DNA from 2 places in the Rhizobium sp. CB2179 genome. Region 1 is predicted to be linked to the other one. Evidence: riboswitches for the same ligand, from Rfam matches in the RefSeq annotation. Region 1 holds a riboswitch; the other holds the start of a gene.

Region 1 (7,350 bases):
TCCCCCATGCGGGAGATGTTTCATCGCGCGGATTTTTTACAACGCACTGCCGGCCGGAATCCAATCGGCTTGGACAACCAGAAATTGGAGGGCAATCTTCATGAAAGCGACAAAAGCGCCGATCGCGGCGCTTCTCATTATGGCAGCTCTTCCGGCTGCAGCGCTCGGCGGCGGCGGCCTGCCGGAACAGGTCCGGGAGGCCAATGCGCGCTTCCGGGACGTCAACCAGGCCGTCAAGGAAGGCTATTCGCCGATCCCGTGCACCAGCGGCATAGATGGAGGTGCGATGGGTATCCACTATGTCAGTGCCGACCTCATCAAGGATGAGGCCATTGATCTCTCCAGACCGGAGGCCGTGATGTACGAGCCTGACGAACACGGCAAGATGAAACTCGTCGCTGTCGAATACATCACGACGAAAGGTCCCGCCAATCTCGGCGGCCAGCTGTTCAGTTTCACGAACGCACCGAACCGCTACGGCCTTCCGGCTTTCTACGAGCTGCACGTCTGGGCATGGAAGAACAATCCGAGGGGACCGTTCGCCGACATGAACCCTGACGTCAGCTGCCGGCATGCGCACGGTTGATGAAGCTCCAGCTCACTCAAAACATCATGAAAGGATAAAACAATGCCGCAATTCGTTGTCGAACGAAACATTCCAGGTCTCGGGGACATGGACAAGGAAACTCTGCGCGAGATCTCGGCGAAATCCAACGCCGTCGTAGCGTCCCTCGGCGAACCCTATACCTGGATCACCAGCTATGTGACCGGGGACAAGATGTACTGCGTTCATGAGGCCGAGAGCGCGGAAGCGGTCTATCGGCACGCGGAAAAGGGTGGCTTTCCGGCGGACCGGGTGACGGAGATCACGACGCTCATCGCCCCACATTCGGCGCGCTAGGATGTCGGAACCGGCCGGCGAACGAGTCGCCGACCGGTTCTCCGGGTTGCGATCTTGCCATCGGCACGCGCAAATTCACGGGATCACAATGAACGAGAAGCTCTTGTCCAGCGCGGTCGAGCTGCGACTGCGCAAAGTGATGGCGCTGCTTACCTCTCCGCTGCGCGCCCTTGTCGTCTGGCGACGCAGGCGATCGGCGGCAAATCAGCTTGGCGCCTTGCCAGATCACATGCTGAAAGACATTGCCTTGTCGAGGGGCGAAATACCCTTCGTCGCCTCCCAGGATGCAGACTGGAGCAGGTTCCGCTAGCGTCTCGTGGTGGGCGTCCGCATCGGGCGTAAAACCTCGCAATGCGTCGATAACGGTATCAATCTCTCTGCCATCTGCCCCGCGGTTGTGGTGGCCGAGCTCGATGGCTAGAAACATCGGTTTGGCCGGGCTATCACTGGATGTCGTGGCGACCCGGTTCGGATTGCCGCCCATTTGCCCGATTTGCCATCATAAGATTGTGGCGGCTCATGTGGAGGTTTAAAAATTAGCAATCATATTCAGTGGCTTATAGAACATGGAATCACAGCTGAGCATATCGCCGAGCTGATAGCCGGATTGTGCGATCGGTTGATCGCGGATGGCTTTCCGATTTGGCGGGGAAGCATTTCAATGCCGTCAATTCATCCCATGTATGGCGGCGTCTCGGCCAATTTCGTGCGCGGCGGTGCGACCACGATCGAGAATGCCGAATATGGCACTGCGGGAGTGCTGAATTTCGAGAAGACCCCGATCTATTTTCTTTTGGGCCGTGGCGAAACGTCAGGTCGCTGGAACATCGCCAAGGGTGAGGGTGTCGATGACTACCCGCAGCTTGCGGAATTCGCGCATAGCGGCGGCACGGATCATCTGGTCAGCCTGCTGGAGTTCCCGAAGGAGGCTGCGCTACGCGGAGTCAGTCTGTCTCTCACAAGCGACAGGCCGGGCGGATTTTCTGATGATCAACTGGCGATCGTCGCGAAGCTCTTCCCGGCGCTGGGGCTGGCTTGTTATCGTATCGCGGCAACGAAAACCGCATCGGATATCCTCGCCGTCTATACAGGCGCCAAGACAAGTGCACGCATCCTTGCAGGCGATATTCAGAGGGGAAAGGGAGGGGCGATCAATGCTGCGATCCTGCTTGCGGACCTGAGAAACTTCACGGCGCTGACCGAGGTTTATCAGCCGGGCGAAATCGCCGGGTTTCTGAATGAACATTTCGAGCTGATCGGCTGGCATGTCGAGGAAAATTCGGGCGAGATACTCAAGTTCATGGGCGATAGCGTGCTGGCGATCTTTCCGACCGATGCTGAAGATCCGCAAAAGGCCTGCATGGCTGCACTGGCTTCCGCAAAGAATATTCTGGAAGCCAACAAGGTGCTGAATGGTCAGCGGAGGAATGATGGAGGTCCTGACATCGGCGTCGATGTCGTGCTGCATCTCGGCGAGGTCTTCTACGGAAATATCGGCGCACGCGGCAGGCTTGATTTCACGGTGATCGGCAGCGCCGTCAACGAGGCTTCGCGCCTCGAAAAACTCTGCAGCACGCTCGGACATCACCTTCTGATGTCGGAAAGCTTCGCCGTCACCTGCGCCGTCGCCAACGAATGTCTGGGATCCTTCGAGTTGCGCGGGGTTTCGAAAGCGGTAAACGTGTTCAAGCTCGCCGACGCCGTATCCTGAAGCGTCGATCCGATGGCGCGACGACGGATCAGATCTCGCCTGAGACCTCGCGGCGGCGGCGGTCGAGTTCTTCGCTGTAGCGGCGCAGCGTATAGCTTTCGCTGAGCTGGCCGATCACCTTGCGTTCGATCAGGTTGTTGACGACGGCGAGCGCTTCGCTTTCGCTCTTGTCGAAGATCGCCGCCGCCTGCCTGGCATTCATCTGCGGCTGCAGGAAATCGTTGCGGTAGTGGATGAAATCGGCAAGCGTCTTGCCCTCGTCCTGGGCGTCGGTCGGGTTGGCATAGATCTCCGGCACCAGCACGAGGCCCGCATATTTGTCGCTCTCCTCGACGAGGATGACGCGCTGGGTCGAGCCGATCGGGAAGGCCTGCTTGAATTCCTCCAGCGAGATGCCGGCCCTTGCCGTCTTGACGTCGGCGCGCATCAGCTTGTCGACCGTCAGGTTGCGGATCCAGCCGACATCATGGGCGCTGCGGATGCTTTCGCCGCGCAGATGGAATCGCCATGTGGCGAAGGAGTAGCCGAAGGTCGAGCGCACGACGAGCGAGGAGGTGATGACGGCAGCGAGCACCAGCGCCGTGATCGGGAAATCGCCGGTGATTTCGAGCGCCAGGAACGTCATGGTCAATGGACCGCCGATGACGGCGACGGCAAGCGAACTCATGCCGACCACGGCGTAGATGACAGGCGTCAGCGTCGCATCGGCGAAATAGGGGCCGCAATAGGCGAAGAGTTTGCCGAGCAGGGCGCCCATGAACAGAGAGGCGAAAAACAGGCCGCCCCTGAAGCCGGAGCCGATCGAGATCGCCGAGGCGAAGGATTTCAACAGGAAGAGGCCGATCAGTGTCGGGATTGCCACCTCACGGGAAAGGTTGAGATGCAGCGCGCCGTGGCCGGCCGAGAGCACCTGCGGCGAGATCATCGCCAAGAGCCCGACGATGATGCCACCGAGTGCCGGGCGGAAGGGTGGGGCGATCGAACTCTTGCGCGCCAGTTCTTCGACAAAGGCGACGCCCTGCATGATCAGGATGCCGACGCCAGCGCAGAAAGCACCGAGCAGCAGCGCCGGGATATAGTCGGCCGGCACGACCGAGCCGAAGCTGCCGATATCGATGGTGAAATCGCTGCCGGCAAGCAGCCTTGCGATCAGGGTGGAGACAAGGGCGGAGACGACGACAGGCGTCAGCGAGACGATCGTATAGGTGCCGATGATCAGCTCGAAGGCATAGAAAGCACCGGTCAGCGGCGCGTTGAAGGCGGCGGCGATGGCACCCGCCGCGCCGCAGCCAACGAGGGTGCGCAGGTCCGAGCGGCGAAGCTGCAGCTTCAGGCCGAATTTCGAGGCGAGGCCGGCGGCAAGCTGGGTATAGCCGGCCTCCAGGCCGACCGAGGCGCCGAAACCGTTGGAGATCAGGTTCTGCACGGCAACGATGATGCTGTCGGTCAGGGACAGGCGGCCGCCATGCAGCGCATTGGCCTCGATCGGGTCGACCATCGGTTTCTTGCGCCGTTTCGCCAGCACCAGGAGCAACAGGCCAAGCAGGGCGCCGCCGATGACGGGGGCGGTGAGCAGCAGCATCTTATTCTCGATCTCGGACGAGCTCAGTCGTTCGCTGTCGGCGATGCCGAAGACCAGTTGATGCAGCTCATTGGAGACGTAGCTCATGCCGGTGACGGCAAGACCCGAGATGATGCCGACAACGGCGCCCGCTAGCGACAGGCCGACCTCGCTACGCCGGGTCAGCGCCCGCAGGCGTCCCGGATCGAAGAAAACACGCAGCGCGCGGAAACGGCGCCGATCCAATTTCATAAGCATGGCTAGACAACTAGGCGGGGAGAGGCCCGGTCAAGGGCGGAGATGGTCGGGCACTCCGCTTGCGACGCAATTGCGGCGAAAAGCCGGCGCGCGGGATAAATATTTATGACGTAAGTCTCTGATAAAAGACGATATTTTAGGTAGAGTAAGTCGTGTTGGCGTGGCAACGCCTCGTAGCCGGTGATCGAGCGGCCGCCAAGGCCGGTTGACTTCACCCCTGCGCTTGCCTAACCATCCCGATAACGGATGGTCGACTGACCATCCTGACATAACGGATGGTTCCGGATCGGTGTTACGCCCTTCTGGATGAAAAGGGAATGTGACGGGGCGGACCCAAGCCGGGCGCCTTCATCACAGCCGACCCCGCGACTGTAGAGCGGTCAGGGTCTTCCATCCGGCATCAAGCCCTTCCGGCTCGGAGCCTGCAATCGTGCGGGCGGGCGGGATGGGCGACATGCCGGGAAAGCCACTGGATATGCATGGTGATCAACCGGGGTCGGACGCCTCTCAAGTCTACGAATCGTCCACCTTTTCACTGATGCAGCCGGGAAGGCGAGGATGATCCGCTGGCACGATCAGGGCGACCGGTTTCCGGTCTGCCCCGATCGCGGCCGATAACCGCGAGCCAGGAGACCTGCCATGCGTGCCGGGCGAGAAGCCCACACCTGGGCACTATGCCCGTTGCCAGCACGGAGGTTGTCTTGGCTGAACGATTGAATTCGGCGCGGCCTGGTGCGGCGCGCGCGACGCCTCCAAGCAGTGCTGCAAGAGGTGTGCTTTCGGCCGTTTATGTCGAATGCTGGATCCCCCCCTCTGTCCTGCCGGACATCTCCCCCACAAGGAGGGAGATCGGCAAGCAGCACGACCGTCGTCCCACATCAATTGTTTGGAGAAAAGCTCTCGGCGATTCAATCTCTCCCCTTGTGGGGGAGATGTCCGGCAGGACAGAGGGGGGTGTCACACCCTCAGTAGCCGAGAAAGGTGCACTCGGAACAAGCCACGGCTACGCACTCTCCCTGAGAGGCGTTTGAGCATGACTGCCACCTTCATCCTCGGCGGCGCACGTTCCGGCAAATCCCGCTTCGCCGAAGACCTCGTGACGGCAAGTGGCCTCGATCGCCACTACCTTGCCACCGGCCGTGCCTGGGACGAGGAGATGCAGGCGCGCATCACGCAACACAAGGCCGATCGCGGTCCGTCCTGGACGACGCATGAAGAGCCGCTCGACCTCGTCGGCAAGCTCGCCGCCATCGATGGCGAAGGGCGCATCGTGTTGATCGATTGCCTGACGCTCTGGGTCACCAATCTGATGATGGAGGAGCGGAACATGGCGGCGGAATTTGCCGCACTTGCCGATTTTCTGCTCGGCGCGAAGGCGCGGCTCGTTTTCGTTTCCAACGAGGTCGGTCTCGGCATCGTGCCCGACAATCGCATGGCGCGGGATTTTCGCGATCATGCCGGCCGCTTGCACCAATCGATCGCGGCGAAGGCCGCCGAAGTTTATTTCATCGCGGCAGGTCTGTCGCTGAAAATGAAGGGTTAAGTCCATGAACCAGCAGAAGATTCCCGCAACCGTCATCACCGGGTTTCTCGGCGCCGGCAAGACCACGATGATCCGCAACCTGCTCACCAATGCCGGCGGTAAGAAGATTGCGTTGATCATCAACGAATTCGGCGATCTCGGCGTCGACGGCGACGTGCTGAAGGGCTGCGGTGCGGAGAATTGCACCGAGGACGACATCATCGAGCTGACCAACGGCTGCATCTGCTGCACCGTTGCGGACGATTTCATTCCGACGATGACCAAGCTGCTCGAGCGCGAACAGCGGCCCGACCATATCGTCATCGAGACTTCTGGCCTTGCCCTGCCGCAGCCGCTGGTCGCCGCCTTCAACTGGCCCGACATTCGTACCCAGGTGACCGTCGACGGTGTGATCACGGTGGTCGACAGCGCCGCTGTTGCCGCCGGCCGCTTCGCCGACGACCATGATGCCGTCGATGCGCGCCGCGCCGAGGATGAATCGCTCGATCACGAAAGCCCGATCGAGGAGCTGTTCGAGGATCAACTGACCTGTGCCGACCTCATCGTGCTCAACAAGACCGACCTGATCGATGCTGCAGGGCTTATCAGGGTGCGAGACGAGGTCGCCTCCCGCACGGTGCGCAAGCCCGTGATGATCGAGGCGAGGAACGGCGAGGTGTCGGCCGGCATCCTGCTCGGCCTCGGCGTCGGCACGGAGGACGATGTCGCCAATCGCAAGTCGCATCACGAGCTGGAGCATGAAGACGGTGCGCCGCACGACCATGATGAATTCGACAGCTTCGTCGTCGATCTCGGACCCATTGCCGATCCCGCCGGCTTCGTCGAAGCGCTGAAGAGCATCATTGCTGCCCATGACGTGCTGCGCCTCAAGGGTTTTGTCGATGTCTCGGGCAAGCCGATGCGCCTGCAGCTCCAGGCCGTCGGCAGCCGGATCGACCATTATTTCGACCGCGCCTGGGGCGCGAGCGAAAAGCGCGCTACGCGCCTTGTCGTTATCGGCCTGCACGAAATGGACCAGGGTGCGGTGAGGGCAGCGATCGCAGCGCTGGCATAGACCGATGCATCTGCTTCTGGCCCAGCAGGGAACGATCAGCGACGGCGAGGAGGCAATCGACCTCGGGCAGACGCCGGGCGATATCCTGTTCCTGTCGGCGGCGGACAGCGAGCTTGCCGCGATCGCGGCCGCCCATCGCGATCGCGGGGCGGGGCCTTCGCTCCGGCTCGCAAGCCTGATGAGCCTCAAGCACCCGATGTCTGTCGATACCTATGTCGAGCGCACGGTGCGGCATGCGAAGCTGATCATCGTGCGTGCGCTCGGCGGCGCCAGCTATTTCCACTATGCGCTGGAGGCGCTGCATGCAGCGGCAGCGCGCGCC
Region 2 (7,350 bases), 1.7 Mb from region 1:
TCGCAGCGCTGGTTGCGGTCGTTCCGCCGCTGCTGTTCGCAGGGCCATGGGGCGAATGGGTCTATAAGGGCCTTGCGATCCTTTTGATCGGCTGCCCCTGCGCGCTCGTCATCTCAACGCCGGCGGCGATCGCTGCCTCGCTTTCATCCGGTGCGCGGCGCGGGCTGCTGATGAAGGGCGGCGCGGTGCTGGAGACGCTCGGCAAGGTGACGATGGTCGCCTTCGACAAAACAGGCACGCTGACGGAAGGCAAGCCTCAGGTGACTGACATCATTTCCTTTGGTCTGACCGAGGCGCAGGTGCTGTCGCGCGCGGCGGTGCTGGAACAGGGTTCCAGCCATCCGCTGGCGCTGGCGATCCTCAACCGCGCCAAGGCGGACGGCGTTCCCGTGCCGCCGGCCTTCGAGCTGGAAGCGCTGCCGGGCAAGGGCGTCAGCGGCAAAGTCGGTGGTGAGACGCTGGACCTCTTGTCGCCGCCCGCCGCCCGCGAGCGCGGGACGCTCAGTGCTGAACAGGATGCACGCATCTCGGCGTTGAACGACGAGGGCAAGAGCGTGTCGGTGCTGCTCGTCAACGGTGTTGTGGCCGGCCTTATCGCCATGCGCGACGAGCCGCGTCAGGATGCCGAGGCCGGGCTCGCTGCCCTCAAATCAGCAGGCGTCAAGGCTATCATGCTGACCGGCGACAACAAGCGGACGGCAGCAGCCGTTGCCGGCATGCTCGGCATCGACTGGCGCGGCGAGATGATGCCGGAGGACAAGCAGCGGGTCGTCGGCGAATTGAAGCGCCAAGGCTTCATCGTCGCCAAGGTCGGCGACGGCATCAACGATGCTCCGGCGCTGGCCGCCGCCGATATCGGCATTGCCATGGGTGGCGGCACCGATGTGGCGCTGGAGACGGCGGATGCCGCCGTGCTGCACGGACGTGTCGGCGACGTGGCGCGGATGATCGAACTTTCCAAACGCACGATGCGCAATATCCTGCAGAATATCACCATCGCACTCGGACTGAAGGCGGTGTTCCTGGTGACGACGATCGCCGGCATCACCGGGCTCTGGCCGGCGATCCTCGCCGATACCGGCGCCACCGTGCTGGTGACGATCAACGCGCTGCGGCTGCTTCGAATAAAGATATAAACTTTCCTGACTTCATCCCTCCCGCGCTCGTCACCGGCGGGATGTCCCATCGACGATTCAGGCCCGATCTCGAATCGAAAATCGCGGGACCGGCCATAGATAGGCTCTCCTCGTCGGGACTTTCTCCACAGCCTGCTTTCTTTAAGCTTTCGTTAGCCATGTTTTTCACAGGAACGTAGCGATTTCAAACCTGTCGTAACGCAATGCACAAACCATCCGTTGACGCGAATTTGGATTCGCGTACCATATCTAGTGTTCGAGGTTCCGTCGATTCGTGAGGATCGGCGGCTAAGACGGGAATACGGTGCGTTTCGCCATCATGGCGCGGCAATGCCGGAGCTGCCCCCGCAACTGTAAGCGGCGAGCAACTGTCCGATTTCAGGTCACTGGAGCATGATGCTCCGGGAAGGCTGGGGCAGGGTGCTTTGACCCGTGAGCCAGGAGACCTGCCTCGAACGAAACGTCCACGGGCGGGGTGTCCGGAAGGTCGCGTTGCATGGCTGCGGGGAATCTCCGCATCGCGTTTCGCAGGCCCGAGCCTCCGCCCCCGAAACCTTCGCATTGAGCCACTTCGGGGTGAAGTCATGTCAGTATCTCAGTTCAGGCCGCCACCCGCTAGAGGTAGAGGGCGGATCACGCCCAGCGGCTGAACGAGCCGCATCGCTGCAAAATACAGAGTGTTTTCGACGGATATCGCGAGATTTCCGATCGATGTCCTGCGTCCCAATCGCGTCGTCACGAGGAATATCATGACCATCACCGTCTACAGCAAGCCTGCCTGCGTCCAATGCACTGCCACCTACCGCGCCCTCGACCGGTTGGGCGTCGATTATGACATCGTCGATATTTCGCAGAATGCCGAAGCGCTCGATCGGGTCCGCAGCCTCGGCTACATGCAGGCGCCCGTCGTCATCGCCGGCGAGCAGCATTGGGCCGGCTTCCGTCCCGACATGATCAGCGCACTTTCCTGAGGAAAGGCGATGGCTCTGATCGTCTATTATTCCAGCCGGTCCGAGAACACCCATCGGTTCGTCGCCAAGCTCGGACTGCGCGCGGCGCGCATTCCGCCAAATGGCGCAGACGCGTTCCATATCCGCGAACCCTTCGTGCTGATCGTGCCGACCTATAGCGGCGACGGCGGCAAGGGCGCCGTTCCCAAGCAGGTGATCCGTTTCCTCAACGATACGGAAAACCGAGGACACATCCGCGGCGTGATTGCCGCGGGCAACAGCAATTTCGGCGAAACATACGGGCTCGCCGGCGACGTGATCTCAAAGAAGTGCCAGGTGCCTTACCTCTACAGGTTCGAACTGCTGGGCACAGAAGCGGATGTCGCCAACGTCAAACACGGAATGGAACGGTTTTGGACACGGGAATTCTCGAACGCCCTTTGAAAGCAGCGGAAACGCTCGACTACCACGCGCTGAATGCGATGCTGAACCTCTATGACGATCAGGGGCGGATCCAGCTCGACAAGGATCGAATGGCGGCCAAGCAGTATTTCCTGCAGCATGTGAACCAGAACACGGTGTTCTTTCACAATCTCCGGGAAAAGCTCGATTACCTCGTGACCGAGGGCTATTACGAGCAGGAGGTTCTCGACCAGTATTCCTTCAATTTCGTGCGGGATCTGTTCGACCAGGCCTATGCCAAGAAGTTCCGTTTCCCGACCTTCCTCGGCGCCTTCAAATATTACACCAGCTATACGCTGAAGACCTTCGACGGAAAGCGCTATCTCGAGCGCTATGAGGACCGCATCTGCATGGTGGCCCTGGCCTTGGCGCGCGGCGACGAGAGCCTTGCCCGCGACATGGTCGACGAGATCATTTCCGGCCGCTTCCAGCCGGCGACGCCGACCTTCCTCAATGCCGGTAAGAAGCAGCGCGGCGAACTGGTTTCCTGCTTCCTGCTGCGCGTCGAGGACAATATGGAATCGATCGGCCGGTCGATCAATTCGGCGCTGCAATTGTCGAAGCGCGGCGGCGGCGTGGCGCTGTCGCTGACGAATATCCGCGAGGCAGGCGCGCCGATCAAGCATATCGAGAACCAGTCCTCGGGCATCATCCCTGTCATGAAGCTGCTCGAAGACAGTTTTTCCTATGCCAACCAGCTCGGCGCACGGCAGGGCGCGGGGGCCGTCTATCTCAATGCCCATCACCCCGACATCATGCGCTTTCTCGACACCAAGCGCGAAAATGCCGACGAGAAGATCCGCATCAAGACGCTGTCGCTCGGCGTCGTCGTGCCCGATATCACCTTCGAACTCGCGAGGAACAACGAGGACATGTACCTGTTCTCGCCCTATGACGTGGAGCGCGTCTATGGCGTGCCCTTCACCGAGATTTCGGTGACGGAAAAGTACCGCGAGATGGCTGACGACGCCCGCATCTCCAAGAAGAAGATCAAGGCACGCGAATTCTTCCAGGTGCTTGCCGAAATCCAGTTCGAGAGCGGCTATCCCTACATCATGTTCGAGGACACGGTGAACCGGGCAAACCCGATCGCCGGACGTGTTTCGATGAGCAATCTATGCTCGGAAATCCTGCAGGTGAGTGAGGCGAGCGAATATAACGACGACCTCTCCTACAAACATCTCGGCAAGGACATCTCCTGTAATCTCGGCTCGCTGAACATCGCGGCAGCGATGGATTCGGTCGATTTCGGCAAGACGATCGAGACCTCGATCCGGGCGTTGAGTGCTGTTTCCGACATGAGCCACATCTCCTCAGTCCCTTCGATCGAGAAGGGCAATGACGAGAGCCATGCGATCGGCCTCGGCCAGATGAATCTGCACGGCTACCTCGCCCGCGAACGCATCTTCTATGGCTCCGAGGAAGGCGTCGATTTCACCAACATCTATTTCTACACGGTGACCTACTACGCGATCCGCGCCTCGAATCTTTTGGCGGTCGAACGCGGCGCGAGCTTCAAGGGCTTCGAGAACTCGAAATATGCCTCCGGCGACTATTTCGACAAATATACCGACCGGCTCTGGGAGCCTGCGACGGAGAGGGTCAAGGCGCTGTTCGAGACGTCAGGCATTCACATTCCGACGCAGGAAGATTGGGTGGCGTTGAAGAAGGCGGTGATGGCCTCCGGCCTCTATAACCAGAACCTGCAAGCAGTGCCGCCGACAGGCTCGATCTCTTATATCAATCACTCGACCTCCTCGATCCATCCGATCGTCTCGAAGATCGAGATCCGCAAGGAAGGCAAGATCGGCCGCGTCTATTATCCGGCGCCGTTCATGACCAACGACAATCTCGATTATTATCAGGATGCCTACGAGATCGGGCCGGAGAAGATCATCGACACCTATGCGGCGGCGACCCAGCATGTCGACCAGGGCCTGTCACTGACCTTGTTCTTCCGCGACACGGCAACGACGCGCGACATCAACAAGGCGCAGATCCATGCCTGGAAGAAGGGCATCAAGACGATCTACTACATCCGCCTTCGCCAGATGGCGCTGTCCGGCACCGAGGTGCAGGGCTGCGTGTCTTGTACGCTGTAATTTGATATTTCGCTCCGGAGCATTTGCCCCTCACCCTAACCCTCTCCCCGTTTTGACGGGGAGAGGGGACTTGCCACACGAACCGGCAATAAAGACGGAAAAGGGTGCGGCATATCCCCTTCGCCCCGCTGGCGGGGATCCGAAGGACGGGTCGAGACCAGTGGCTCGACCCAGGCAACGGTGCCGGCAGGCGGATGAGGGGCAAATCCGGACACATTTCTCAAGAGGGAACACAATGAACATGCAATTGAAGCCGGTCAGCCGCGTGCGCGCCATCAACTGGAACCGCATCGAGGACGACAAGGATCTCGAAGTCTGGAACCGGCTCACCGGCAATTTCTGGCTGCCGGAAAAAGTGCCGCTTTCCAACGACATTCCCTCCTGGGCAACGCTGACGCCGGCCGAGCAGCAGCTGACTATCCGCGTTTTCACTGGATTGACGCTGCTCGACACGATCCAGAACGGCGTCGGTTCCATCCGGCTGATGGAGGATGCGGTAACGCCGCATGAGGAGGCGGTGCTTTCCAACGTCTCCTTCATGGAGGCGGTGCATGCGCGCTCCTATTCGTCGATCTTCTCGACGCTGTGCTCGACGCCCGATGTCGACGATGCCTATCGCTGGTCGGAGGAGAACGAATTCCTGCAGCGGAAATCGGCGCTGATCATGGAGCAGTATCGCTCCGGCGATCCGTTGAAGAAGAAGGTTGCGAGCGTTTTTCTCGAAAGCTTCCTGTTCTATTCCGGCTTCTACCTGCCGATGTACTGGTCGAGCCGGGCCAAGCTGACCAACACGGCCGACATGATCCGGCTGATCATCCGCGACGAGGCGGTGCACGGCTATTATATCGGCTACAAGTTCCAGCGCGAGTTGGAGCGGCTCGGCGAGGAACGGAAGCAGGAGATCAAGGATTTCGCCTTCGAACTGCTGCTCGAACTCTACGACAACGAGGCGAAATATACCGAAGCGCTGTATGACGGCGTCGGGCTGACCGAGGACGTCAAGAAATTCCTGCACTACAATGCCAATAAGGCGCTGATGAACCTTGGCTACGAGGCGCTGTTCCCGGCTGAAGCCTGCAAGGTCAATCCGGCGATCCTGTCGGCGCTTTCGCCGAATGCCGACGAGAACCACGACTTCTTCTCCGGCTCCGGCTCCTCCTATGTCATCGGCAAGGCGGTGGCGACCGAGGACGAGGACTGGGATTTCTGAGTCTTGATCGCAGTCTGCCTCTTATCATTTGCTCCCTCATCGCCCACATTCAGCGGAAATAAATTCGGTCCTCGCCAATGATGTGGCGTAGCGGGAGTTTTTGATGCAATCCATTTCGAACAAGGCCGGGACTGTCGTCGAGGCGGGCGAAGGCGTCTGGCCGATCCGCAGAAGACGGATTCTCGACTGGCTGGTGAACGAGACGCGCGGCGAGCGGTTCATCGACAATATCCTGGTGGACATGTGCGAGAAGCTGCTGGCGGCAGGAGTGCCGGTGGCGCGGGCGACGTTGCATTTCAGGACGAACCATCCGCAATGGATCGGCGCCCGCATCCTCTGGAAGGAAGGCCTGGCGGAGGCGAAGATCAACACTTTCGCCTATGGTGTCGAAAACACGCCGGAGTTCCTGAAGAGTCCCGTCAACGCGATCCATCAGGGTTCGGAGGAGGTGCGTAGACAGCTGGAAGGCACAGCCGACGGCGACGAGGATTCATTCTATCAGGAACTGCGCGATGACGGCCTCACGGAGTATATCGCCTGGCCGCTCGAGCATACTTTCGGCAAACGGCATGTCGCGACATTTTCGACCAGCCGGCCGGGCGGTTTTACGAGCGAGCATGTCGATTTCCTGCGCGACCTGCTGCCGGCATTGACCCTCGTCAGCGAAATCCGGCTGAAGAACATCATGGCGCGCACGCTGCTGCAGACCTATGTCGGACCGCATGCGAGCGAACAGATTCTGTCGGGCGTCACGACGCGCGGCAGCGGCGCGACCGTCGGGGCGGCAATCATGATCTGCGACTTGCGCGACTTTACGGCGATCTCCGATCTCTGGCCGCGTGACGATGTCATCCATCTGCTCAACGATTATTTCGACGCCATGTCAGATCCGATCGAGCGGCATGGCGGAGAGATCCTGAAGTTCATGGGTGACGGATTGCTGGCGATCTTCCCGTTAGCCAAGGAAACCGCCTGCCTCGATCTGCTGCAGGCGATCCGCGAAGGGCAGGCGTTGATGGCGCAATTGAACGAGCAGTATGCGGGCAACGGACGCGAACCGTTGCGCTACGGCGTCGGCGTGCATGTCGGCGACGTCATGTACGGCAATATCGGCTCGCGCCGGCGGCTGGATTTCACCGTCATTGGCCCGGCGGTCAATGTCGCCTCGCGACTGGAAACCCTGACCAAGGAGGTCAAGCGTCCGGTGCTCTTGTCGCGGGCCTTTGTCGAAATGGCGGGCTGCGCGAAGGACATGGATAGTCTCGGCACCTTCCCGCTGCGCGGGCTTGGAGAGCCCGTCGATGTTTTCGCCTTTCCGGAGTGCGTCGCTGCATAATTTTCAACGCAGGCAGGCTCATACGCCTCGCTTGTTTCCCCAGAGCAGCACGTGCAATTGCGGTAGTACGCGGACTTCAAACCATTGGTCGGCCGTCACCCTTTCGACAAGCCAGTGCATCCGATCCATCACGCCGTCGATATCAATGCGCGCG

The links. A riboswitch is a leader RNA that binds a small molecule or an ion and turns the genes downstream of it on or off. The one in region 1 is predicted to bind cobalamin.
Region 2: it holds a riboswitch for cobalamin, as region 1 does, so the genes downstream of both, nrdH (glutaredoxin-like protein NrdH) here and cobU (bifunctional adenosylcobinamide kinase/adenosylcobinamide-phosphate guanylyltransferase) in region 1, are expected to answer to the same signal.

The regions. Positions count from the first base shown of each region.
Region 1 is NZ_CM172781.1:2,339,003-2,346,352, reverse strand. It holds gene AC244Q_RS11705 (hypothetical protein) at 101-586, shown strand; gene AC244Q_RS11700 (DUF4242 domain-containing protein) at 629-901, shown strand; gene AC244Q_RS11695 (DUF1127 domain-containing protein) at 990-1,211, shown strand; partial or broken gene AC244Q_RS11690 (adenylate/guanylate cyclase domain-containing protein) at 1,315-2,612, shown strand; gene AC244Q_RS11685 (chloride channel protein) at 2,641-4,431, opposite strand; cobalamin riboswitch at 4,691-5,087, shown strand; gene cobU (bifunctional adenosylcobinamide kinase/adenosylcobinamide-phosphate guanylyltransferase) at 5,465-5,974, shown strand; gene cobW (cobalamin biosynthesis protein CobW) at 5,979-7,028, shown strand; gene cobN (cobaltochelatase subunit CobN) at 7,033-7,350, shown strand, end outside.
Region 2 is NZ_CM172781.1:3,997,392-4,004,741, reverse strand. It holds gene AC244Q_RS19770 (heavy metal translocating P-type ATPase) at 1-1,136, shown strand, start outside; cobalamin riboswitch at 1,379-1,604, shown strand; gene nrdH (glutaredoxin-like protein NrdH) at 1,886-2,107, shown strand; gene nrdI (class Ib ribonucleoside-diphosphate reductase assembly flavoprotein NrdI) at 2,117-2,530, shown strand; gene nrdE (class 1b ribonucleoside-diphosphate reductase subunit alpha) at 2,569-4,650, shown strand; gene nrdF (class 1b ribonucleoside-diphosphate reductase subunit beta) at 4,886-5,860, shown strand; gene AC244Q_RS19745 (adenylate/guanylate cyclase domain-containing protein) at 5,964-7,196, shown strand; gene queE (7-carboxy-7-deazaguanine synthase QueE) at 7,215-7,350, opposite strand, start outside.